3 regions of the Paenibacillus sp. FW104-T2 genome follow, and region 3 is predicted to be linked to each of the others. Evidence: a T-box and tRNA genes for the amino acid it is inferred to sense, from the RefSeq annotation. Region 3 holds a T-box; the other regions hold tRNA genes.
What was found. The T-box of region 3 lies ahead of leuS (leucine--tRNA ligase). A T-box ahead of a tRNA ligase gene usually reads a tRNA of that ligase, here a tRNA-Leu.
Positions count from the first base shown of each region.

Region 1: it encodes a tRNA-Leu, which carries the amino acid that the T-box ahead of leuS (leucine--tRNA ligase) is inferred to sense. The anticodon was not compared.
Region 2: it encodes a tRNA-Leu, which carries the amino acid that the T-box ahead of leuS (leucine--tRNA ligase) is inferred to sense. The anticodon was not compared.

Region 1 covers NZ_JBYTCE010000003.1:160,617-165,724, forward strand. Annotated here, with positions in the region: gene AC3WQ3_RS05440 (Rha family transcriptional regulator) at 1-132, opposite strand, end outside; gene AC3WQ3_RS05445 (urease accessory protein UreF) at 390-1,091, opposite strand; tRNA gene AC3WQ3_RS05450 (tRNA-Leu) at 1,516-1,598, shown strand; gene AC3WQ3_RS05455 (glutathione peroxidase) at 1,734-2,210, opposite strand; cyclic di-AMP (ydaO/yuaA leader) riboswitch at 2,579-2,751, shown strand; gene AC3WQ3_RS05460 (hypothetical protein) at 2,870-3,265, shown strand; gene AC3WQ3_RS05465 (HAD family hydrolase) at 3,436-4,119, shown strand; gene AC3WQ3_RS05470 (Nramp family divalent metal transporter) at 4,282-5,108, opposite strand, start outside.
Region 2 covers NZ_JBYTCE010000016.1:65,522-70,629, forward strand. Annotated here, with positions in the region: gene AC3WQ3_RS19675 (xanthine phosphoribosyltransferase) at 1-101, shown strand, start outside; gene AC3WQ3_RS19680 (hypothetical protein) at 204-533, shown strand; gene AC3WQ3_RS19685 (hypothetical protein) at 652-870, shown strand; gene AC3WQ3_RS19690 (carboxymuconolactone decarboxylase family protein) at 996-1,325, shown strand; gene AC3WQ3_RS19695 (NlpC/P60 family protein) at 1,405-1,869, opposite strand; cyclic di-AMP (ydaO/yuaA leader) riboswitch at 1,875-2,006, opposite strand; tRNA gene AC3WQ3_RS19700 (tRNA-Leu) at 2,368-2,452, shown strand; gene AC3WQ3_RS19705 (alkaline phosphatase family protein) at 2,721-4,325, shown strand; gene AC3WQ3_RS19710 (X2-like carbohydrate binding domain-containing protein) at 4,818-5,108, shown strand, end outside.
Region 3 covers NZ_JBYTCE010000002.1:41,544-46,651, forward strand. Annotated here, with positions in the region: gene AC3WQ3_RS02960 (class I SAM-dependent DNA methyltransferase) at 1-732, shown strand, start outside; gene AC3WQ3_RS02965 (phosphotransferase family protein) at 899-1,855, shown strand; T-box leader at 1,950-2,214, shown strand; gene leuS (leucine--tRNA ligase) at 2,286-4,730, shown strand; gene comER (late competence protein ComER) at 4,711-5,108, opposite strand, start outside.

The DNA of each region.
Region 1 (5,108 bases), on a different contig from region 3:
ATGGATGAGATTGGATAAACGATACGGCGGGATGTCGTGCTTCTCGCAGAAGGTTTTCTGGTCCATCTGTAGCTCCGTTAAGCGGCGTTTGATGGCCCATCCGAACGGAGTCACGGGTTTCTTTTTGTTCAAAAGGGTTCACCCCTCATAGAAGTATTTCAACCCGCCTTCGGCTGTGTATAATAGTGGGAGATGCGAGCTGTTCATTACATTATATACGTATTTACGTCATGTAACAATTATAAACGATGAAAAATAGTGTATTTATAACAAATAATGACGTAATAACGTGATTTTCTATAGGCATACGTGAAAAAGCACGTCAGCAAGGAGGTTGCTGCGTGCTTTTTCGTTTGGGGAAATATGAGGGGAGCTTGGAGTCGGTAAGATTAGGCGCGATAAGCATGCAGCCCTGCGCCAAGCATGTGGAAGCTGGGGAACAACGATTTCATGGACATTGAGGTTGGCTGTGCCGGTCCATCCGCAGCGGAGGCGCTAACGGTATTCCATTCATGCTCCAGGTCTGCGGCCAGGCGAACCAGCAGTTCCTGGGTTGCTTCGTTATGCATGGGGAGGACTTTGGAGGCTTCGGTTATGCATGCATTCATGGCTGAGTGCAAGTAACCCATTACCGCTTCCTCGACGGGGATATCGAGGTAGTGGTTGATCCAGGCGTGAACAGTAGAGAGGCAGCCAACAGACTCGTATTTGGCAAGGGTGTGTTCGAGCTGGCTGAATTCAATCCAGGGGTGGAGAGCCCGGGCCAGCTTGATCAGTCTTTTGCCCATGGCAGCAGCTTGCTCCCTTTGATCAGAAGGAGTCCGCTGAACGTGAACCAACTTGTCAATGAGTGCTGTTCGCCATGTGTCATTATGATCTGTTGCGCTGTAGATACCTTTAATCGCCATGCCCTCAAGTCGAACGATACTGGGATGCAGCTGGCAGCGCATGAAGGATTCCAGATCATCGGCATTTCGGATGCTGCCTTCAGCAATGTGTACATCCATGCCAAATGAATGGGTGAAACCTCCGACATGAATGGAGGAATCAAGCAGTTTGACATAATCGAGCAGCTTATTCCCACGGTTCACGGTCTTTCGCCTCCTATGTTCGTAAAATGTTATATTATATAACATTAATATTGGTTTCCGAATGCTTTTATGTTTAAAATCCGAATTATATGATATATATAATCACATAAATATCCGTATTTTGTCAATGGTTTCTTGTTTTTAAGCTTTAATTATATTTAAATGTTATATTTTATTACTTATATTAGTTGTAATCTCAAAATACAATGTTATGTATATGATATGTTTTCTTGTGAAGAGCTACAATTAAAAATGAAGATGTATAAAAGATTTGAAATTTAATGTATGCAGCAGTCAAAAGATCATGACGATAAAAACCGATATTTGGAGGAAAAACACAGGTGCAAAGTAGTTTTAATAAAAGTGCTTTACTTTTATATTGAGATCCTGTATAATCAATTTTGTTGCCGATTATTTACGACATGCGGTCGTGGTGGAATGGCAGACACGCTATCTTGAGGGGGTAGTGGGCGTATGCCCGTGGAGGTTCGAGTCCTCTCGACCGCATCATATTGTACGACAAGAAGAGGTTTTCCGAATATGGAAAACCTCTTTTTGCGTTTGGAGAAACATAAAAAAGGCCATTCACACAGAACCGGACTTTCTCTGGTTCCATGTTAATTATGGCCTCTCCATGTTGATCTATTTCAGCAGTTTCTCAATATCAGCTTCAATCTGGTCAGGAGTGGTTTTTGGAGCATAACGCTTCACGACCCGTCCGTTCTGATCAACGAGGAATTTGGTGAAGTTCCACTTGATGGCTTTGGATCCGAGCAGTCCCGGTGCCTCTTTTGTCAGGTGCTGAAATAGAGGGTGAGCGCTTGAACCATTAACATCAATTTTCTCAAACATAGGAAAGCTTACACCGTAATTCATCTGGCAGAACTCAGCAATATCGTCGGAAGATCCCGATTCCTGAGCGAATTGGTTGCTTGGGAAACCCAATACTTCAAACTGCCGGTCTTTGAATTTGTTGTAGAGTTCCTGTAAGCCTTCAAATTGCGGGGTCAGACCACATTTGCTTGCCGTATTTACAATCAGCAGCACCTTGTTGCGATAATCGGACATCTCGACTTCCTGGCCCCGAAGGGTATTGACTTTGTAGTCATAAACGGACATGATCAGTCGCCTCCATATCGTATAATGGGTTAATAATTCCTATAGTTATATTATATTGCTTACAATTAGATAATGCAAAACTAATTAAGTAAATTCCTATGTTTACTTACAGATATCTAAAATTACAACCGTTTTTCATAAGGACGAGAATTAGTGAGATTCACAGAGATGGATGGAGAATGGATTGGTTGTAAGCGATATCATTGATATGTAATGCCTTAAATTCGTCCATTCGGTGATCTGACCGGACTTTACACTAACATGTCGCGGGTGTATGATTCATATCGTAATTTCTAATTCAATTAAACTTAACATGAACAACGAAACAAACGATAATATCGCTCTGGTCAATACATGAAACAGGAACGATGTTTTAATCGCTGAGTTTCCATTCATTCATGGGTGGGAAACGGGGGAACCAATCGGAAAGGCTGTCATTGCAGCTAATCCATGGGGTGAATTTTTCGGTGCAAGCCGGAAATAGGGCGACTCTCGCGCCCGAATCCGTCAGCTAACCTCGTAAGCGTTAAAGGGAGAGGCAACAAGCCGTACGCATATTCATGGCGTTTTCGTCATGGGTTATTCAAGAAGCGTTCGGGAGGCCTTGGTCCCCCACGCTTCTTTTTTGTTGTCTTTTCACGCCAAGGGAGGAACGAATGATGGATAATGAGATGATTCTAGTAACAGCACCGAATGAAGCAGGACGCAAGTTTATCAAGCTGTTGATGTACAAAAAAATGCCGTTTGCCGTTCTGACCAACAGTGCAGGGGAAGAACGGAAGCTCCGCAGAATCGGAGTGGAGAACGTCATTCGCATGAATACAGCTGAAGCTCAGAAGTGGTTTCTACCGCAGTCGAGCGTAGGCAACGTTTTTATTTTCGAGAACAGTTTGAACCTGACCTGCCGCTATCTGCAGATCTGCCGTTCCTGGACTTCCAAATCACTATGTGTAATTACGGAACAGAGTCACCCCAAAGGCATTTACCGCGGGATGGGAGCTGACCGCATTGTGTATTCTCTTAATGGAGAAGTTGGCTTCTTGCTTAATGGTTAATGTGATAGCTGCCGATTGATCCGGTGTAAGGTGCCTGTTATAATTGAACTTGTGGAAAAACGGAATTCTGAGGAGACTCATGCATGATGGTGGGTCTTCTTTTTTATTTGAGCATTATTGTACATTGCTGATTTAGAGATTGCGTTCATGGCTAACAAGGAGGAATAGGCGTGCCGGATGTACGGGTGTTAAAATGGTTGTTCTTTGATGTAGGAGATACGCTGGTCGACGAATGGGAGCCGGTAGATGATATTATAGGGCAGTTTGTAAAAGAAGCCTGCTTGCTTGGATATCCGGTGAAAATAGAGGAAGTGCGAGAGATATTTGCCTCCTGTTACCGAAATTATGAGCAGTGGCCCATGAGGGTAGCCATTCGAACGCTAATCAGCGATGAACGTCATAGGGAGCAGATCCAGGAGAAGTTGAAGTTCCGGAAGGAGCTGGAGAAGCCCTTCGCTTCTGCTGACGCGGTGTTGAAGGAATTGTCACACCATTATCGAATCGGGATCATCGCCAATCAGAGTCCAGGGACAGCTGAGCGCCTGGAGAGCTACGGTCTGCGGAGGTACGTGGATGTACTGGCTTGCTCGGCAGAAGAAGGCGTATCGAAGCCGGATCCGGAACTCTACGCTGTGGCTTTGAAGCAGGCGGGATGTGAACCCGAGGAAGCAGTGATGATTGGAGATCGGATGGATAACGATATCATTCCTGCCAAGAAGCTGGGGATGCGAACGATTCGGATTTTGCAGGGCTATGGACGATTTCAGCCTGAGCTTGAGGGCCAAGAGCGTGCAGACTGGACCATCGAAGCCTTGGAGCAGCTTGTTCCACTGCTTGTGCCTTCTGAGGGTTAGTGGAAAAAATTTAAAAGTGATGACTTTCGTGTCATTAAATAAAGGACAAGGCAAGTGCACGGCAAGCTAAAAGGCTGATTCCCTTAAGTATTATACTTAAGGGAATCAGCCTTTTTTAATGAATCTCTGGTAAGAGGAAAACTGTTTTACAGCATATTCAGATTAAAACAGCATGATGGTCTGGAAGATCAGATAAACGTTCAGAACCACAATTACGGCAGCGATGATCCAAGAGATGACTTTGAGCCACAGTTTGTTGGCGAATGCGCCCATGCTTTTTTTGTCACTCGTAAACATCACAAGTGGAATAACAGCAAAAGGCAGCTGCAAGGATAGAATCACCTGGCTCAAAATCAGCAATTCTTCCGTTCCGTGTTCGCCGGCGATAGCCGTCACAATAACGGCAGGGATGATCGCAATTAATCGGGTCACGAGCCGGCGGAGCCAAGCCGGAATCCGAATGTTTAGGAAGCCTTCCATGACAATCTGCCCGGACAGTGTACCTGTAAGCGTAGAGTTCTGACCGGAGGCCAGTAGAGCGACACCAAACAGGATACTTGCAATGGTTGTGCCCAGCAGAGGTGTGAGCAAGTGATAAGCATCTGCAATCTCAGCGACCTGTGTCATGCCTGCGCTGTGAAATACAGCGGCTGACACAATGAGTATGGCGGCGTTTATAAACAGGGCAAGGGTCAAAGCGATTGTTGAATCCATAGTGGAGTAACGAATGGCTTCTCTTTTCCCCTGAGTTGTCTGTTCAATCTGCCGGGTCTGCACGATGGACGAATGCAAGTACAGATTGTGCGGCATAACCGTTGCTCCAATGATTCCGATGGCAATATACAGCATCGCAGGATTCTGTAGTATCTCGGCACTTGGTACAAAGCCGGTGAGTACCCCGCCCATGTCCGGTTTGGCCAGAAACAGGTCAATCCCGAAGCAGAGGGCGATGGTTGCCATCAACACGATGACCAGTGTTTCCAGAGCGC
Region 2 (5,108 bases), on a different contig from region 3:
AGGCCGGTGCACGTACGATCCGTGAGCAGGGCATTCCGGTGGAAGCCTTGGTGCGCATTCGTTCATTGAATGATGGAACCGTGCAATTCGACGATAATTAAATGTGACAGTTTAAAGGAAAAAGCCTATTTTTTGAACAATGCCTTTGCATGACCGCGGATTTCATTTATAATGGGGTTATGTTAGGGAGAGGAGGCAACACCATGGGGAACCAACCGGCATCAGAACAATTTTTTATTGAAAAGCTGGCGGAGTCGAAAGTTCATTTTGAACGTGCCCTGGATTGTAAACATACGGAATTTGATGACCTTTATCCCTATATGATTGAACATCCTCAATTTTTCTGGTACAAACGCTATGTTGCCTGGTCAGAGTTGCTGACCATTGTAGGCTTGTGTGAAGAGTTGTCCTTCGCTTGGAAAGAACAATTTACACCACATCAAGTGGAGTACCTTGAAGAACGTGTGATGTCCGCCAAAGTGCTTGATTTTTGGTTCGAGAAGAACGACAGCAAAGAGCACGCGCAGCGGTAACTTTCAGTCGGGACATTTTTCGAATGACATAACAGTCCAATACAGTCACGTGAGACCTAAATGACTCTTCATTTAGGTCTCTTTTTGTAAATTATTTTGGAACATAGGAGCCATAGACATGATTAGTGATGCAGAATTGGATGCACTGCGCTTATCGGGTGAAAAAGTAAGAGTGGTACGGGATGGTTTGGAGTCCAACGATGTAACAGGGATTATCGTTGCATGGGATGGGGAACAGGTGCTTATCCGTCGCCAGAACAGACGTGTGGTCAAGCTGGACCGCAGCTATCGCTATCAGCTCTTTAGCGAACCGCGCCAAAGCCCGGCTGATGAATAGAGCCGCTCTGGAGACGGATGCATGGAATTACCATGGATGGTTTGGCATAATTCCGACACTCGGGAGAGAAGATAGGTACAGCGAGAATTCGTAAACTTATCAGCCGAGAGGATGTGCGGGTAGCCATGACATTGATGAATGATAAGGTACATGCCTACAAGGATCAGATTGGAGAATTAAGCGATGTATTGCCTGGCGTAGTCAAAGCGTATCACGAATTTACGGGTGAATGCTTTCAGTCAGGTGCCATTGATGCCAAAACCAAGCAGCTGATTGCCCTCGGCATCGGATTGTTTGCCAATAACGAAGTATGTACGTTTTACCACGTAGAAGAGGCACGTGCGAAGGGCGCAACCGATCAGGAGATTATGGAGACGGTTGCGGTAGCCGGAGCAGTAGGCGGCGGTCACGCGCTGTCTCAAGGCGCAATGCGTGTGCAAAAGGCATTGCACTAAGGTTTCTCCTGCAAGTGAGCTGAATAACTAGACAGCAAAACAGGCTCTGGAATGATCCAGAGCCTGTTTCTTGTCCAACTTATATTTTTCCTAGCATCTTGTTATACATAAATTGTCCAGTCACCCGGCGTGCGGTAACGTAGCGAGTGTTGAAATACGGATTTGATAATTTGGTAATGCTGACACCTTTGCTGCTGGAAGCATGAGCGAATTGTCCGCCCCCGATGTATACGCCTGTATGCGAAATGCCGCTGCCTGAAGTGTTGAAGAATACCAGATCACCTGTGCGGATATTGGCTTTGGATACCGGAGTACCCGCCTTGGCCTGCTGCTGTGAAGTACGTGGCAAATCAATGCTATATTTTTGGAAGAGATATCTCATAAATCCAGAGCAATCAAACCCGGCCAGCGTCGTGCCGCCCCACTTGTAAGGAATTCCAGTCATGTTGTTAACGACGGTGTTGATACTGCTTGCCTCAGTGCTTGCTGCACCAGATGTGAATAGAACGGCTGCGCCAAAAATAGAAATGATCAGTTTTTTCAAAATCAATGTTCTCCCTTCGATGCCTACGGAGTTAGCTAAGGGTTCGGTAGAAGGTTCCCTATATTTCCTATGTATAAGAATAATTCACCCAAAATGGTTCCCCCGTTTTCAAACATGAAACTCGGCAAATGAATAATTAAGTTTTTGTAACCTTTTGAAACTATATTGCATAAATGCGTAATTGTCAAACCTTTCTTCCTTCTGCAATGTTAACGGAATTCAAGACTTTTTGTGAAAAATAGTAGTTCTCCATGTTTATTTATGATGACAAAAACGTAATTTGTGTTTCATCAGCACAGAAATTGGACAAATAAGTAAATTGGAGTATTAGAGGAGAGCACGGTTCATTCTCATCAGGGAAAGTCAGGTCTCGACCAGATTTTATAACTTTCGGTTATCGTAGTTTTATACCAAATCATTTAATTGTTGACACATTGAATTTCACATGATATATTATTTCTTGTCGCCGCGATAGATTATCTCGGAGATATACCATATGCGGTCGTGGCGGAATTGGCAGACGCGCACGGTTCAGGTCCGTGTGGGCTAACCCCCCGTGGAGGTTCGAGTCCTCTCGACCGCATCAATTCATACATGAGGTTTCTGATCTGCTTTTTCTGGCAGATTGGGGACCTTTTTGTTTTTTAAATACATTATAGATGCTGCAGTTCATCAAATGAGAAAAACAAAATAGCTGTATGCAAGTCGAGCTTCTGTTTGGAGCGCCGGCTGAAAAAGGATATTGTTGAACAATAGGCATTTCTTCAGGTCCCATTGCCTCTTGGCAAAAAGCACCTCGAATAACCCCAGGATTTTCAAGACAAAATGTACATAAATGGGGTGAATTGTCTATGAGGAAAAAAGGGATTCGGAAATTGCCTTGGATTTTGTTATTGGCCATGCTTATCGGATGTCAGAGCTCGAAACCTAAAGAACAGGATTTGATGCGGATAAATTCCGCTAATGGTAACAATGCGAAAAAAGTCATTTTCCTGATGGTGGACTCTTTAATGTATCAGGCGATCGACCAAGGAATCAGCAAGCAGGAGCTTCCTGTCTTACAATTTCTGATCAAGAACGGGCAATATTATAAAAATCTGGTCAGTTCTTTTCCCACGATGTCCGTCACGATCGACAGCTCCTTGCTTACCGGTGCATATTCGGACCTTCACCGTGTGCCGGGTCTGACTTGGTATTCTGCGGAATACAAAAAAATGATCATGTACGGAACCGGCCCGACGGAAGTGCTCAAACAAGGAGTGCACCCGGTAGTGACCGATGCTCTAATCCATTTAAACGGGAGTCATTTGAACAGGAATTTACCTACGATCTATGAGGATCTTGCCCGGCAAGGATTAAAATCGGGTTCAATCAACGGCCTGATATACAGAGGGATGTCCGCTCAAAAGCTGTCGATACCTCAATGGATTCAAGCAGCTGCTTCTTTACCCAAAGAGATTGATGTGAAAGGGCCGGACTTAATGTCCCTGGGTGCCTTGTCTAATCCGTTTCAAGGGATTAAAGACTTGCCGGATGGTCTAACGAAGCGAATGGGGATTCATAATGAATTTGCGATTGAAGCCTTAAAATATTTAATTCAATCCAATAAATTACCGGATTTTTTGTTTGTCTATTTACCGGATTTAGACCGGGAGTTACATAAGAAAGGCCCTACGGGACTTCGTGGAGTCAAGGAGTTAGATCAGCAGCTTCAATCCGTGTTGAAAACATTCGGTTCTCCGGAAAAAGCTTTGCAAGATGCCATCCTTATCATTGCGGGTGACAGCGGAATGACTCGTATTCTGCCTGAAGATCAGAATCCGGTCATTGATCTGCCCTCTTTGCTGGGAGATGCCAAAATTATGCGTCCGGGTGATGCTGTATCGAAGGAGGCTGAACTCATCCTTGCCGTCAATGAAACGATGGCCTATATATATTCATTGAAGGTGGACCGTTCCCTTAGAGATATAGCAAACCTGCTAAAGGATGATCCACGCATTGACTTTATTTCCTGGAAAGAGAACGAGTGGAATTACGCAGTTCAGGGATCCACAGGCAAACAGCTCAGATTTAAATCAGGAGGTAACCTGACCGATTCATACAACCAATCATGGACGGTTGAACAGGATGAAGAGGTACTGGACTTAAGCACAAACAAGGTTAAACATACATTGAAATACGATGAGTATCCGGATGTCCTGAAACGCTTGTCAAGCTCGCTCCGTTCACACCAAGGTGAATTTTTGGTTGTCACGGCCAAACCGGGCTATGAATTTACCAGTGGCAATTCACCAACGCACAAGGACGGAGGAGGCCACGGATCAATTCGTAAACAGGAATCGCTTGTTCCCTTGATTATCAGCGGAACAGACCAAAAGCCTGAGTATTTACGAATCGTGGATTTAAAAGATTATTTGCTTAACCTTTTGACCAAAAAGACTCAAAGAAACCAATAGTGCATTGATAAATAAACAGCTGGAGTAGCTCGTTCAAGGTATTCAGCTCGGTCGCACCGATACGAGGCAAGAAAAGCCACCTTGATATGCTCTTTAACTTCGAATTGCTGTTGTCTGATCGTATCTGTTGATTATAAGACCATCGGTATAGTTTATACTGGTGGTTTTTTGCGTTGATAAATACTGTACGTCATAACATTTTCCGAATAGATGACATCAACTTGCGCCAGTCCATATTGCTTCATTTGCGGCATCGGTTAATCCCCTAGGGCAGCCACTCCAACTTTCTTTAAGGTATAGATCCAGTGCTATTTGGAGAAATGCCTGTTTCTAGCCTGCTATGCCCCTGCTTTCAAGGTGAAATGTACGCTAAAAGGCGAAGTGTACCTATTCTGGAAATCGCGTATCCACTATTCTTTTCTCGTAAGGAAAGCGCTATCATTATGGATTTAAATTCATTATTTCAGAGGGGGTAGGGATGATTTGAAGCGAATGGGTAAACGGATGGCGATGGTTTTTCTGGTGTTCATCTTTGCAGCAGTTCAGTTTGGTTTTACAGGGACCAAAGGTCGTGTGGTTGAAGCAGCGGCGGAGAAAACATTGGCTGAGAAACCGTACATGGGCTGGAGCAGTTACAGTATGCAGGTGTATGACCCTTCCGTAAAATGGACATCAGCGGAGAGCATCAAGAAGCAATCGGATGCCATGCGCGAGAAGTTACAGGCTCATGGCTATGAATATATCAATATTGATGCAGGATGGAACGGAGATAATGATGAATAC
Region 3 (5,108 bases):
ATGGAAGATATGCCTTATCCGGACTGGATAAGGTTTGCAAGAACAGCTTGGGAGCAGCACGGCATGCCCAAGAGCGTAGCCGAGCTTGGATGTGGAACAGGATCCATTACGATCCCGCTGGTCAACTCGGGGTTTGAAGTGACGGGCATTGATCTGTCTGCGGATATGTTATCTGTAGCGCGAAGCAAAATGGAGGGAACCCCTCAAGGTCATCGATTGTATCGTGAAGGCAGTGTCCGCTGGGTTCAGCAGGATATGCGGGATTGGAGAGTACCCGAACCGGTAGATTCAGTAATCTCCTTCTGTGACTGCATTAATTATTTGCTGGAAAAGGAAGATGTCATTCGTACGTTCCAGCGTACCTACGAGATGCTGAAGCCGGAAGGGACATTCCTGTTTGATGTACATCATCCAGACACCTTGATCCGCTATGAAGAAGAGCAGCCTTTTGTCCTGGATGAACGCTCCGTATCCTATATCTGGACCTGCGACATGGATCGTGAACGGTGTGAGATTGAGCATCATCTCAGCATTTTCTCCCGGGTAGATGACGGCGGCAAGGACATGTACCAGCGGTTCGAAGAGGTTCACATTCAGCGTGCATACGATCCGGACTGGATGAAGCTGGAACTGACCAAAGCTGGATTCAGGAATGTCCGTGTATATGCTGATTTCACATGGAAAGAAGCTGGAGAAGGCGCGCAGCGGCTATTTTACGTCGCGGTGAAGTAGATTCCAGATAGGGACCGTCCTTACAACAGTAAGGGCGGTTTTTTTTCTGTTTTTTATGATGAAATGCATTGTCAGCAAGGGTGAAGAGAGCCATAATGGACAAGAATGGAAAACGATTACAAGATCTTAATGATTAGAATTCGTTTTGATAAAAAGGTGGTGCAGAATGGAAAGTACATACAAAACCAGGCTGACTTCAGAACAGCTGAATGCAATTGCCAAGCAACATTTTAATACAGGCATCCAGGATTACAGGGAAATGATTGACGGATGGGCCAACCATGCTTATTATATCTCGCTCGGCAACGGGCAAGAGGCGGTGCTCAAAATCGCTCCTTCCAAGGTTGGTAAACCATTGCGTTGTGAGCAGGATCTTCTGATGGCGGAAGTTCAGGCACTGCGTCTCGTGGGAGAGCTTCGAGATGTACCGGTCCCCCGTGTATTAGCGTGTGATACAACATGCAGTCTTGCTCCGGCGGAGTATTTTATGATGGAATATATGCCTGGCACGCCTTATAACAAGGTCAAGGATCAGTATAGTGCAGCAGAGCAGGCAGAGATCGAAGAGCAGCTTGGTGCATTCAATCGCCGGATCAATGAGATCAAAGGTGAAAAGTTTGGCTATTTTTCAGAAAAGAAACCAAAGTATAACACTTGGAAGGAAGCGTTTTTGAGTCTGATGGATGATCTGCTCACCGACGGTAGAGAGGCTGGCGTAAAACTTCCTATGGATTATGATGAGCTTGCCCAATTGATAAGAGAGAAATCGGATGTACTGAGTGATGTCAACGAGCCGGTACTCATTCACTGGGATCTGTGGGATGGCAATGTGTTTGTGGAACAGGGGCAGATTACAGCCATTATTGATTTTGAGCGTTGCCTTTGGGCGGATCCCCTGATGGAGCACTACTTCAGTCATTTTAATTATACACCAGGGTTTGTAAAGGGTTATGGTAGGGTCATCACAACGGAGAGTGAACGAAAACGGAGAAGCTTGTACGATCTGTATTTTGATCTGATCCTGTGGATTGAATGCGAATATCGACAATATGATAACCAGGAACACATTCAGTGGGCAATTAATAACTTGGAAGAAGGAATCGAGCGATTTCGAATGTCCTAGGCCGAATGGGGAAGAACAGCATTATCTATAGTCAAAAACCAAGCAATATTGACTTTAGTCTTGCTTTTTTATATAATGGTCCCGATATTGTATACATATTTCGATGATAAGGAACAGTAGTGGGTCCTGTACATGACAGAGAGTCGGCGGTTGGTGCAAGCCGATTGACAGTATTTCACGAACTCGCCTTGGAGAAATGCGGTGATTACACCATCCTGTGCTTGAATGTTTGGCATTCGTTCAGGAATGGAAATCCGCATCGGTTAACCGCCGTTACAGGTCCAAAGGGAGTGGATGACGAAGCACGTTCGTCCGCTAACTAGGGTGGTACCACGGGAATTCAACCTCTCGTCCCTAGCGCTGCAAACGCTATGGATGCTGAGGTTTTTTTGTTGCAATAAAAGTGAATAACCAAGAGGAGGAACAATAGATGAGTGAAAATCACCAGCCGAAGCACGGCTATCAGCCGCAGGTTATGGAGAAAAGTTGGCAGCAGTATTGGGATGAGAACAAAACGTTTAAAACAGGTGAAGACCCGGGTAAACCGAAGTTTTATGCACTCGACATGTTCCCCTATCCATCCGGTTCAGGTCTGCACGTAGGTCACCCGGAAGGGTATACGGCAACAGACATCGTTTCCCGTTTCAAACGTATGCGTGGTTATAATGTGCTGCATCCGATGGGCTGGGATGCTTTCGGCTTGCCTGCTGAGCAGCACGCTCTGGACACGGGCGAGCACCCGCGGGAAATTACATTCCGCAACATCGACAATTTCCGTCGTCAAATCAAGTCCCTTGGTTTCTCGTACGACTGGGATCGTGAGATCAGCACAACAGACCCTGAATACTATAAATGGACACAATGGATCTTCATCCAGTTGTACAAAAAAGGCCTGGCATACGTAGATGAAGTGCCGGTTAACTGGTGTGAAGCGCTGGGTACGGTACTGGCTAACGAAGAGGTTATTGACGGCAAAAGTGAGCGCGGTGGTCATCCGGTTGTACGCAAACCGATGCGTCAATGGGTACTGAAAATCACGGAATATGCAGAGCGCTTGCTGGAAGATCTGGAAGAGCTGGATTGGTCCGAGAGCATCAAGGATATGCAGCGCAACTGGATTGGGAAATCCACAGGTGCAGAGGTTATATTCGCCATTGAGGGCAGTGAAGAAGTTATTAAAGTGTTTACAACACGTGCGGATACCCTGTTCGGTGCAAGCTTTGCCGTTCTTGCTCCTGAGCATGAATTGGTCGATGCAATTACGACAGCAGAACAGCGTGAAGCCATTAAGGCTTACCAGGAGCAGGCTGCTCGCAAGAGTGATCTGGAACGTACGGATCTGGCCAAAGAAAAAACAGGCGTATTCACTGGTGCCTATGCGATCAATCCGGTTAATGGTGCAAAGCTGCCTATCTGGATTGCGGATTATGTGCTCGCAGGATACGGTACAGGAGCGGTTATGGCGGTTCCAGGTCATGATGGTCGGGACTGGGAATTTGCGAAGCAGTTCGGTCTGGACATCATTGAAGTTATCCAGGGTGGGGACGTAACACAAGAGGCGTATGCCGGCGACGGACCGCATGTGAACTCCGACTTCCTGAACGGACTGAATAACGAAGAAGCGATTGCGAAAATGATCGCATGGTTGGAAGAGAATGGTAAGGGGCAAGGGAAAACAACGTATCGCCTGCGCGATTGGTTGTTCAGTCGTCAGCGTTACTGGGGTGAGCCGATTCCAATTCTACACCTGGAAGATGGAACAATGAAGACGGTACCGGAAGATCAACTTCCTTTGCTGCTGCCGGATATCGATCAGATCAAACCTTCAGGTACTGGGGAGTCTCCACTGGCGAACGTAACGGAGTGGGTAAATACGGTGGACCCAGAAACGGGAATGAAAGCCCGCCGCGAGACCAACACGATGCCACAATGGGCGGGAAGCTGCTGGTACTATCTGCGCTTTATCGATCCACACAACGACAAAGAGCTGATCTCCCAGGAGAAACAGCAGCAGTGGCTGCCGGTTGACCTGTACATCGGGGGAGCCGAGCATGCCGTGCTTCACCTGCTGTATGCTCGTTTCTGGCACAAAGTGTTGTATGATCTGGGCGTGGTGAATACCAAGGAGCCATTCCACAAACTGGTGAACCAGGGTATGATTCTGGGAACCAATAATGAGAAAATGAGTAAATCCCGTGGTAATGTCATTAACCCGGATGAAATTGTGAATGAATTCGGAGCCGATACACTGCGTCTCTATGAGATGTTTATGGGACCACTGGAAGCTACCAAACCGTGGAATGCTAACGGGGTAGAAGGCATGTACCGCTTCCTGTCACGCGTATGGCGTCTCTTCATCAACGAGGATACTGGAGCAATCAACGACAAAATCACTGTGGATGGCGGAACGGAAGAATTCAAACGCACAGCTCACAAAACGATCAAAAAAGTTACGGATGATCTGGAACATCTGCGTTTCAACACAGCGATCAGCCAGTTGATGATCTTCATCAACGATGCTTACAAAGCTGATACATTGCCACGTGAAGCGATGGAAAACTTCGTACAGCTCTTGTCCCCGCTGGCACCGCACATGGCGGAAGAATTGTGGAGCCGTCTTGGACATGAAGGAGGCATCTCCTACGTAGCTTGGCCGGAGTATGATGAATCCATGACGGTAGATGCTGAAGTGGAGATTGTTGTACAGGTCAACGGCAAAATCGTAACCCGGGCAACGATTGCCAAAGATCTCGATGCACAGGGCATGCAAGACTTTACAATGGAACTGGCGCCTGTCAAACAGGCTCTGGAAGGCAAGACCATTCGCAAGGTCATTGCCGTTCCAGGCAAACTTGTTAATATTGTTGCCGGTTAATTTCACCGGCTCTAAATACTTCATCCAGCTTTAACAAGTCTTCTTCATACTTGTCGTGGGTTGTATGGATAAGGCTGTCAAAAACACCGTCCAGACTGTTTTTCATTAAAGCAAGTGCCTGGGCGGTAATGCCACCGGGAACGGCAACGCGAGCCTGGAGCTCTTGGGGTGTATATCCTCCTTCCGTCAGCAGCTTGCCTGTTCCGAGGAGCATTTCACCTGCAAGAGCGCAGGCGTCTGCGCGTTTGATCCCTGTTAGTTTGACAGCACTCTCGATCCATTGTTCCAGAAAGAAGGATATGAATGCAGGTCCGCAGCTGGAAAAGTCGGATGTGATCCGCGTGCAGGCTTCATCGACTTGGTAAGGTCTGCTGAAGT